Regions from separate parts of the Janthinobacterium sp. 61 genome, predicted to be linked through region 1. Evidence: predicted binding sites of a transcription regulator. Region 1 holds the regulator's gene; each other region holds the start of a gene.
What was found. The regulator sigma-54, encoded in region 1, starts transcription at its own class of promoters, with help from an activator protein. The targets are predictions, from matches to a motif close to TGGCANGNAANCTGCTTT.
Positions count from the first base shown of each region.

Region 2: a site for sigma-54 is predicted at 1,131-1,148, ahead of urtA (urea ABC transporter substrate-binding protein). Genes of this name have one in related genera too.
Region 3: a site for sigma-54 is predicted at 1,197-1,214, ahead of pepA (flocculation-associated PEP-CTERM protein PepA). Genes of this name have one in related genera too.

Region 1 covers NZ_PJMQ01000001.1:4,897,769-4,901,041, forward strand. The annotation lists gene lptA (lipopolysaccharide transport periplasmic protein LptA) at 1-337, shown strand, start outside; gene lptB (LPS export ABC transporter ATP-binding protein) at 337-1,092, shown strand; gene CLU92_RS22215 (RNA polymerase factor sigma-54) at 1,097-2,575, shown strand; gene hpf (ribosome hibernation-promoting factor, HPF/YfiA family) at 2,645-3,004, shown strand; gene CLU92_RS22225 (enoyl-CoA hydratase/isomerase family protein) at 3,141-3,273, shown strand, end outside.
Region 2 covers NZ_PJMQ01000001.1:2,419,824-2,423,096, reverse strand. The annotation lists gene CLU92_RS11050 (transglutaminase family protein) at 1-195, shown strand, start outside; gene CLU92_RS11045 (DUF4349 domain-containing protein) at 212-1,000, shown strand; gene urtA (urea ABC transporter substrate-binding protein) at 1,201-2,454, shown strand; gene urtB (urea ABC transporter permease subunit UrtB) at 2,591-3,273, shown strand, end outside.
Region 3 covers NZ_PJMQ01000001.1:2,500,473-2,503,745, forward strand. The annotation lists gene CLU92_RS11440 (hypothetical protein) at 1-280, opposite strand, end outside; gene CLU92_RS27785 (hypothetical protein) at 410-547, opposite strand; gene CLU92_RS27790 (hypothetical protein) at 788-958, opposite strand; gene pepA (flocculation-associated PEP-CTERM protein PepA) at 1,290-2,123, shown strand; gene CLU92_RS11450 (nitroreductase family protein) at 2,201-3,273, opposite strand, start outside.

The sequences.
Region 1 (3,273 bases):
TCCTGGCAAGCTGGCCACCTTCCGCCAGAAGCGCGATGGCGCAGGCGACCTGTGGGTGGAGGGCGAGGCGGAGCGCGTGGAATACAACAACAAGACGGAAGTCGTGAAACTGTTTTCCAAGGCCAAGTTGACGCGCCTGGAAGGCACGAAGCCGACCGACGTGGCCAACGGCGCCTTCATCTCGTATGACAGCCGCAAGGAGGAATTTGCGATGGAAAATTCCGATAGCGGCACCAGCACCCCCGATGGCGGCAGCGTGCGCATGGTGATCCAGCCGAAGCCCAAGGCACCGGCGGCGGAGAAAGCGCCGGCCACGCCTGCGTCAGGAAATAAATAATGGACAATACTCGTTGCGGCAGCACCCTGATCGTTCGCGGGCTGCAAAAAACCTATGGCAAGCGGCAAGTCGTGCATGATGTCTCGCTGCAAGTCGAATGCGGAGAAGTGGTCGGGCTATTGGGGCCGAACGGCGCCGGCAAGACCACCTCGTTCTATATGATCGTCGGCCTGGTGCCGTCGGACGGCGGCAGTATCGATATCAGCGGCGTGGATATTTCCCGCCTGCCGATCCACCGCCGCGCGCAGATGGGCCTGTCGTATCTGCCGCAGGAAGCGTCCGTGTTCCGCAAGCTGACGGTGGAAGACAATATCCGTGCCGTGCTGGAAATCCAGACCGTCGAAGGCCGTCCCTTGAAGAAGGCCGAGATCGAGGAGCGCCTGGATAAATTGCTGGCCGACTTGCAGATTGAAAAATTGCGCGAGAATCAGGCGCTGTCGCTGTCTGGCGGCGAGCGCCGCCGCGTGGAAATCGCCCGCGCGCTGGCCACCGACCCCCGTTTCGTCCTGCTCGACGAGCCGTTCGCCGGTGTCGACCCCATCGCCGTGATCGAGATCCAGCGTATCGTGCGCTTCTTGAAGGAGCGCAATATCGGCGTCCTGATCACCGATCATAATGTGCGCGAGACGCTGGGTATCTGCGACCGTGCCTACATCATCAACCAGGGCTCGGTGCTGGCGTCGGGACGCCCCGACGACATCATCGCGAACGAGTCGGTACGCCGGGTCTATCTGGGCGAACACTTCCGTATGTGAGCCAATGAAACAATCATTGCAGCTGCGCACTTCGCAGCACCTGGCACTGACGCCGCAGTTGCAGCAATCGATACGCCTGTTGCAATTGTCTACACTGGAATTGCACCAGGAGCTGGAGCAGTTGCTGACGGACAATCCCTTGCTCGAACGCCTCGACGATCCGCTCGACCGTTCGCTGCGCCTGCTGTCCGACGGCGCCTTGAGTTCCACGGCCGCGCCGGCCGAAGCACCGCCCCAGCCGCCAGGCCAGGAGGCACCCGCCGCGCCGGCCGAAGCGGAAACCTTTGATGGCGAGGCTGGCGACAGCCCTGCCGCAGCGGAGGGCGGCGACAGCGACTGGAGCGAGGCGAGCAGGGGCAAGGCGCCCGACGACGAAGATTCCCGTCCGCAACTTGAAGCCCACCACTGCACCTTGCGCGAACACCTGATGGAGCAGATGCGCGTGACGGTGCTCGAGTTGCGCGACCGCGCGCTCGTCGAGCTGATCATCGACGCGCTCGACGACAATGGCTACCTGGAAGAGTCGCTCGACGACATCCTGGCGCGTTTGCCGGAAGAGCTGGAAATCGACGCTGACGAGATGCGTACGGCCTTGTCCCTGTTGCAAAGTTTCGATCCGCCCGGCGTGGGCGCGCGCAACGCGTCCGAATGCCTGGCGCTGCAAATCAAGCGCTTGCCGCACATCGCCATGGTGACGCGGCGCATGGCCCTCGTCATTGTGGAAAAACACCTGGCCTGGTTTGCCCAGCGCGATTTTAACAAGCTGAAAAAAGCCCTCGATTGCGATGATGAAGACTTGCGCGAAGCGCAGACGGTGATTCGCCAGTGCAACCCGCATCCGGGTGCCGTGTTCGCCTCGGACGTGTCCGATTACGTGGTGCCCGACGTCGTCGTCAAGCGCGCGCGCAATGGCTGGCAAGTCACACTGAACAACGACGTCATGCCTCGCCTGCGCGTCAACGCCATGTACGCCAACTTGCTCAAGCAGGGCAAGGGCGAGGGTGCCATGGGCGCACAGTTGCAGGAAGCCAAGTGGCTGATCAAGAATATGCGCCAGCGCTTCGACACCATCCTGCGTGTAGCGCAAGCGATAGTAGAAAGACAAAAGAACTTTTTCTCGCATGGGGCCGTTGCCATGCGCCCCCTTGTGCTCCGTGAAATAGCTGATACACTGGGTTTACACGAGAGTACTATCTCGCGCGTAACAACTCAAAAGTACATGCTGACCCCGCACGGCATGTTCGAGTTGAAATATTTCTTTGGTAGCCACGTCGCCACCGAAGCGGGGGGCGAAGCGTCATCGACGGCGATACGGGCATTGATCGTGCAACTGACAGGAGCAGAAGACCCTAAAAATCCTTTATCCGACAGTAAGATTGCGGACATGCTGGGGGAACAAGGCATGGTGATTGCGCGACGTACTGTTGCCAAATACCGGGAAGCGTTGAAAATTCCGCCAGTGAGCCTGCGTAAGTGTTTGTAAGTTTTTTTCGGTTCCTCTGCGGGCCGGATACGATGGACCGCACGAACCCGATCATCTTTAGGAGTGTGTATGAATCTCACCATCAGCGGACATCATCTCGAAGTCACACCAGCCATCCGTGAATACGTACAAACGAAGCTGGAACGCGTGAAACGGCATTTCGATCAAGTCATCGATATCGCCGTGATTCTGACCGTGGATAACCTCAAAGAGAAAGAAAAACGTCAAAAGGCCGAAGTCAATTTGCGTCTGAGTGGCAAAACTGTCTATGTGGAAAGTCTGGCGCACGACCTGTATGCCGCCATCGATATCCTGATCGACAAGCTGGACAGGCAAGTGATGAAGTACAAAACCAAAGTGCAAGGGCACGGTAAAGAGGCGATCAAGCATCTGCCAGACAACTCGGAAGAAGAATTCGCCGCCGCCTAAGCGGCCTGCGACTTTCAACCGGTTGTGATCAACTAAGGGCGCACATTGCGCCCTTTTTTGCGCCCGTAGCTGTTGAGCGCTATGTTCCCCTCACAGGCGCTAGAATGTGCCCGTTCTCACTTCTTTTCACTTTGCCATGAGCGACTTCGTCCAGACCTCCATCCGCAACCGCACGGGCCACATCGTGCTCGACCGCCCCAAAGCCCTGAATTCCCTCTCACTGGAGATGGTGCGCGCCCTGAGTACCGTTTTGCTGGCCTGGCGCGACG
Region 2 (3,273 bases), 2.5 Mb from region 1:
CCCGGTGTCGCCGCCGCCTTCACCCCGCCGCAGGAGCAGCTGGCCTTTCCCGTGCTGGCGCCCGAGGAGTGCGATTTGCCTGAAATCTGGCCGGCACCGCTGCCACAGGTGGTGGCATCCTTGACCGTTTATGCCACGGTGCAGGAGGTGGCCGCGCATTTGCCCGATATTCAATTGCTGCCGCGGCACAAATAACTCGACGAAAGAAATCATGAAAAAAGTATCCCTATGTTTGATAAGCCTGTTGCTGCTGGCCGGTTGCGGCGGCAAGGGAGAGAGCGCGGGCCAGTCCAGTGCCGCGCGTCTCGACGGCAAGGAAAAAGGCAGCGAGTTTCTTGCGTATGAACACAATGTCGGCGTCGATACGAATGAAGCGCAAGTGCGGCCCCTGTATGAAAAAGTGGTCGCCGCCTGCAAGGCCGATACGGACAATGGCTGTCTGCTGCTCGACTCGAGCATAGACGGCGGTCGTCACGTGCATGCGCGCATCAGCATGCGCGCCAAGCCCGCCGGCATCAAGAAGCTCGTGGCGCTGGTTGCGGCCGGAGGCGACGTTACCAGCCAGGGCACCAAGGTGGAAGATCTGGGCCGTCCTGTGCTCGACAGCAAGAAACGCCTGGAAATGCTCAAGCAATACCAGGCGCAATTGCAGGAGTTGGAAAAACGCTCGGGCGTGAACGTCGATGCCTTGATCAAGGTGACCAAGGAACTGGCCACCGTGCAAGTGGAACTGGAGCAGGCGACGGCGGCCAATGCGCTGTTGATGCAGCGCATCGATACGGACTTGCTGAACGTGGCCATCAGTGCCGAAGGCAAGCAGTCGTTCTGGCGCCCCGTCAAGCGCGCACTGGGCAATTTCACGGAAAACCTGTCGGAAGGCGTGGCCAACGCCATCACGGCCATGGCGTATATCCTGCCATGGCTGATCGCTTTCGTGCTGCTGTTTCCGCTGGGCCGCAAGGGCTGGCGCCGCTTGCGGGGCGTGCCGCGCAAGGATTGAAGCGCAAGGATTAATGCGTCCGGCGCACCGTTTTACGGCAATTTGAAACCTGGCTGCACAGTCCTTGTGCAGCCAGGTTTTTTTTCGTGCGGAGAGAGCCGCGTGCACCATGGCGGACGCCTGCTGGTGCTGGCATGCATTCTGCTTTAACAACATCGTATGCCCAGTCCGTCCCCCACGAATACATCACAGGAGTCCCCATGTCACGACGCATCATCCTGAAAGCGGCCGCCGCCGGCGCCCTGGCCCTGGCCACGTCCATCACCATGCAGGCAGCCCTGGCCGCCGACACCATCAAGGTGGGCATCTTGCACTCCCTGTCGGGCACCATGGCCATTTCCGAAACGTCGCTGAAAGACGTGGCCTTGATGACGATCGCCGAGATCAATGCCAAGGGCGGCGTGCTGGGCAAGAAGCTGGAAGCCGTCGTGGTCGATCCGGCGTCGAACTGGCCCTTGTTTGCGGAAAAAGCGCGCCAGCTGGTGGCGCAAGATAAAGTGGCCGTGGTGTTTGGTTGCTGGACGTCCGTGTCCCGTAAATCCGTCTTGCCCGTGTTCAAGGAACTCAACAGCCTGCTGTTTTATCCGGTGCAATACGAAGGCGAGGAGCTGGAAAAGAATGTGTTTTATACGGGCGCCGCGCCGAACCAGCAGGCGATTCCCGCCGTGGAATACCTGATGAGCAAGGATGGCGGCGGCGCCAGGCGCTTCGTGCTGCTGGGCACGGATTACGTTTACCCGCGCACCACCAACAAGATATTGCGCGCCTTCCTGAAGAGCAAAGGCGTCAAGGATAGCGATATTAGCGAGGTCTACACGCCGTTCGGCCACGCCGACTATCAAACCATCGTCGCCAACATCAAGAAATTTTCCACGGGCGGCAAGACGGCCGTCATTTCCACCATCAATGGCGATTCCAACGTGCCGTTTTACAAGGAACTGGGCAATGCGGGCTTGAAAGCTACGGACGTCCCCGTCGTTGCGTTTTCCGTGGGTGAGGAAGAGCTGCGCGGCATCGATACCAAGCCTTTGCTCGGTCACCTGGCGGCCTGGAATTATTTTGAATCCGTCAAGAACCCCGTGAATACGGCTTTCATCAAGCAGTGGAAAGCGTATGCAGTGGCGCAAAAGTTGCCGAACGCGGGTTCGGTGGTGACGAACGACCCCATGGAAGCGACCTATGTGGGCATCCACATGTGGGCGCAAGCGGTGGAAAAAGCCAAATCGACGGACACGGACAAGGTGATCGCCGCCATGGCCGGCCAGAGCGTCAAGGCGCCGTCTGGCTTTACCCTGACCATGGACCCGACCAACCACCACTTGCACAAGCCCGTGATGATCGGCGAAATCAAGGCTGATGGGCAATTCAATGTTGTGTGGAAAACCAAGGAGCCGATACGCGCCCAGCCGTGGAGCCCCTTTATCAAGGGCAATGAGGGCAAGCAAAAGCTGTAGGCGCTTGCGCGTCGAATGGTCATCGCAACCCCAGGCAAAGAGCTGGGGTCAGACCCGCCGGGTCTGACCCCTGTCCTTGCCTATGGGGGAAGGATACTTATCAAGACATCGGCTTTACTACATGGTATCTATGCATATGCAGCTTATCCCCAAATTGCTGGTCCTCGTCTGCCTGTTATTGTCCTCGCTGGCGCAGGCCGCCATCTCTCCTGAACTGCTCAAACCGCTGGCTGCCGACGATTCTGACGCCAGGGTCGCTGCCGTCGCCCAGATCGCCGCCCTGGCCACGCCCGAGGCTGCCAAGGTGCTCCAAGCCTTGCAGGACGACGGCCTGTATGCCGGGCCGGACGGCAAAGTGTATGTCGTCGACGGCGAGCAGGCGTATGACCCGGCCATCGGCCAGAGCGTTCCGCTGCCCGATGGCCTCGATGGCGTGATGGTTAACAACCGCTTGCGCGCGGCCGTGGCGGGCGCCTTGTCCGGCTTGCAGCTGCTGGCGCCGGAGCGCAGCGCCCGCCTGGCGGCCGCGCAAGCCTTGCAAAAGGCCGTTGACCCCGCGCAAATCCCCCTTATCCGCAAGGCGCTGGCGCGGGAAAACGATGCTGACATTAAACAGCTATTGCAGGTGCTGATCGCCAGCGCCAACCTGCATGCGCCGGACGCCGCCACGCGCAAGGCCGCCGTGCAGGCGCTGTCCGGCAGCAGCGATGCGCGCTTGCTGCCCGTGCTGCAAGCCATGCTGGAAAAGGATGGCGAGCCGGACGAAGCCGTGCAGCTGGCCGCCATCGAGACCATGCGCCAGATCAAGGCTAGAGTGGC
Region 3 (3,273 bases), 2.4 Mb from region 1:
GGGCTTTCTTGCCCAGGAAATAAGCCACGTCCGAGTCCAGCTTGGTCAGCGGATCGACGGCGACAGCGCGCAAACCCATGATGCAGCGGCGCAGGAACAGCAGCTGTTGTGCTTTCTCGGTGATGGACAAACGGCCATCGCGTGCATAGCTGAGCAGCTTCAGGCCGGACAGGCGCTTGGCATTGCGGGCAACGCAAGCACTGGGGCGCTCGGTTTTGATGCCGCGTGCAACTTGCTCCAGCGCGTCATATTCATCGGTTGTTAATTTCTCGTTCTTCATTACTTTTCCATAAAAGGCCAGGTGTTCGGCCCCCATGGTACGCGCCCCGCTGCGCATCGGCAACAGGCAACGTGATTCAGCCGCCGCCCGCCTCACGGACGGCGTGCTGAAAATGCGCGTGGCGCGCGCTTATTTGTAGGTGCGCAGCAGCAGCCATGCCAGGCCGCAACCAGCCACAGCGCCCGCCAGGGCCAGCGCTGCGAGGTTTTTGCTGGTGATCACAGGGCGCCGGCCCAGGTAGATTTTGTTATGCAAGGAATTGCCCATGATGGTCTCCTGTACAAGAATTTTTATGATGTCTCATTATAAGAACAGAATCGTGACGGCCGCATGACACACAGCAGTTAGCGCTCTATTTGTATCCGCAAGGCAACGTTTATTGGCATTTTTGTTGTTTAAATGGCGTGGCAATCCCGCCGCCCGCGCAATCCATTTCCGACTAGAAATAAACAGCGCCCCGCAGTGGCATGCCAGCCTGGGTGCGCCCGGGTGCGCGACGACTTGCTCTTAACCCATCTTGACGGGCGGCGGCGGCGGCGTCGGTTCCTCGACGGGTACGGGATCCATATGCGGCGGCTGTTCGGGCGGCGGCGTCAGGGGATCGCCTTCTGGCGGCGGGATATCCGGTTCAGGCGTGCTGTGCGCACGCAGCGGGGCAGGACGGAATTGTGATGGCATGGTGACCTCCTTTGCCCCACTGTAGCCGATGACGGAAAAGACTGGCGCCCGCGAGCCGCACTACTCAAGCGTGAAAAAAACTCCCGCTGCAGGACACGCAATGAGCCTTGATTGGCCAATTGAGCTGTAATAAGCCTGCGCGTGTGAAGGCTGCGTAAAACGTCGATTTTTTTTACACAAACGCGAAAAACGGCAAGCCTGTTTTTATAAGCTGTTGAATTTAAATACAAATATTACATGGTACGAATTCTGCTCCAAGGGCGTATGAGGTTATCTGAGGCAGCCGCCACAGTGACCTGGTCCGATCAACCCTCACGCTGAAGGAAATGCCATGAAACCACTGTCCTCATTCCTGCGTTTCGCTCTCTCCGCGGCCGCCATCAGCGCCGCGCTGATCAGCGCTCCCGCACTCGCCGGTCCTTTGTTTACCGTCAACGAAGGCTCCGTCCCCGGTACCGCAGCCAATCAGGTTGTGGCCGACCGCATCAGCTTTGAATATCACGCGCGCGTCGAACAAACCATCGTTGGCGGTTTGGGTGGTGGCAACGACCCCTTCACTCAAACAGGCTTTCTGACCAAGGCCGCTTTCGGCAGCCCCACTGGCGGCAGCGTACCATCGCAATTGAATGCCCTCAATGGCTATGGCATATATGGCTTGTTTACCATTACCGGCCAGTCGGATACGCTGGCTGGCGGGATCCACGCCAACTTTCAAACCCTGACCATGACGCTATACATCGACCCCAACCAGGACACGTCATTGTCAGTCAGTAACGTAGCAGGCTCGCCAGTGAATGTGGGCGGCGCCTCCGGGGATGACTATGCGATCGTGACTTACACGCTCGATCTGGGCGAAGCCCACATTTTCGCCGGCCTGGCCCAAGGCGACTTCAAGGCCTTGCTGAACGCCACGCTGACGCCGCAAGGACAGTTGTTTTTCGTCAATCCCAACCCGTTTTTCCCGCTGGAGTCCCTCAGCGGGAATACGAACAGCTTCATCGGTGGCAGCCTGACCAACAGTTTCATCGCGATGGCCGACGGCGGCGGCCTGGAATTATTTCAGGCAGCCGTACCTGAGCCAGGCACCATTGCCCTGCTCGGCATCGGCCTGTTTGGCCTGGGCATGACTGCGCGCCGCCAGCAAGGCGGGCAGCGCCAGGCTTGACATGCGATCGTCCTCTTGAAAGGCCGCCGATGTCCTCAGCGGCTTTTTCGCTGCAGCCACCGGCAAACGCCTGGCGCTCACGCAGGCGTCCCCGCGTCGACCGGCGCCACCAGCAAGTCTTGCAGCGGCCGGCGCAAGGAACGCGCCTGGGCCGCCGGACCGGCGCCGATGCGGCCAAGGAACACGGCCCGCTCGACCACCACCGCACCCAGCACGGCCTGGCATTGCAGCGCCAGTTCCTGCGCCAGCTCCAGCATGCCGTCGGTGCGCGAAAAGGCCCGCCGTTCGCGCACATAACGGGAGAAGATCAGCGGTGTCAGTTCCGGCTGCAATTGCAGGCCCAGCTGCGTGGCCGCCAGCCAGAAGCGCTGCATGGCGCGGCCCGCCGCCACGTAATCGTCGATATGGCGCGGCGGCGCCTCGGCCAGCAGCGCGAAATGCGCAGCGCAGTACAGACCAGGCAACAAATCCATCTGCAGCCGGGGCGCGACGGTGCCCGCCAGCCAGGTATTGAAAAAATCCACGCGGCGCCAGCTGTGCATGACCCAGCGCATCAGCTTTGCCGTCATCGGGTCGACGCCCAGCGCCTGCTCCGGGATGCGGTCGTTGCTGAAGCGCGCGCCCCATTCGATCACGTCGCGGTGTACCTTATGCGCTTCGGGCATGGTCAGGCGCAGCTTCGCATTGTCGAACATCAGGCGCGCACAGGCCAGACGCACGCGCCAGCCTTCGAACCACTGCACAGTGTAGCCAAGCGGCAAGCTGGCAAGCAGCGCGGCCTTTTCGCTGGCGCGCAGGGGGCGTGTGCTGAGCCGTCGCCGCTGCACGCTGCGCTGCGGCAGGAAGGCTGCCAGCGGGTCGGGCAACATGCCGGGGCTGTCGACAAAGCGCACGTCAAACGTAGGCAGGGTGTCGGGCAAGCCGCCGCGTCGGCGCGCTTCCATGCGCATGCCATGGCTGCTGGCCGCCAGTGCCATGCTTTCGAGCAAGGCGCCCAGCGATAGCTGGCTGGGATGGCCGTCGAGGTCGTAGACACAATGGCTGCGCGTATCGAAGCCATGCACGACGACATGGCGCTGCGCCACGACTTCAAAGCGCCACGGCTGCGTGTTGTCGCCGCTGGGTGCCCAGCGCGCCTGGTCGAGGAGGT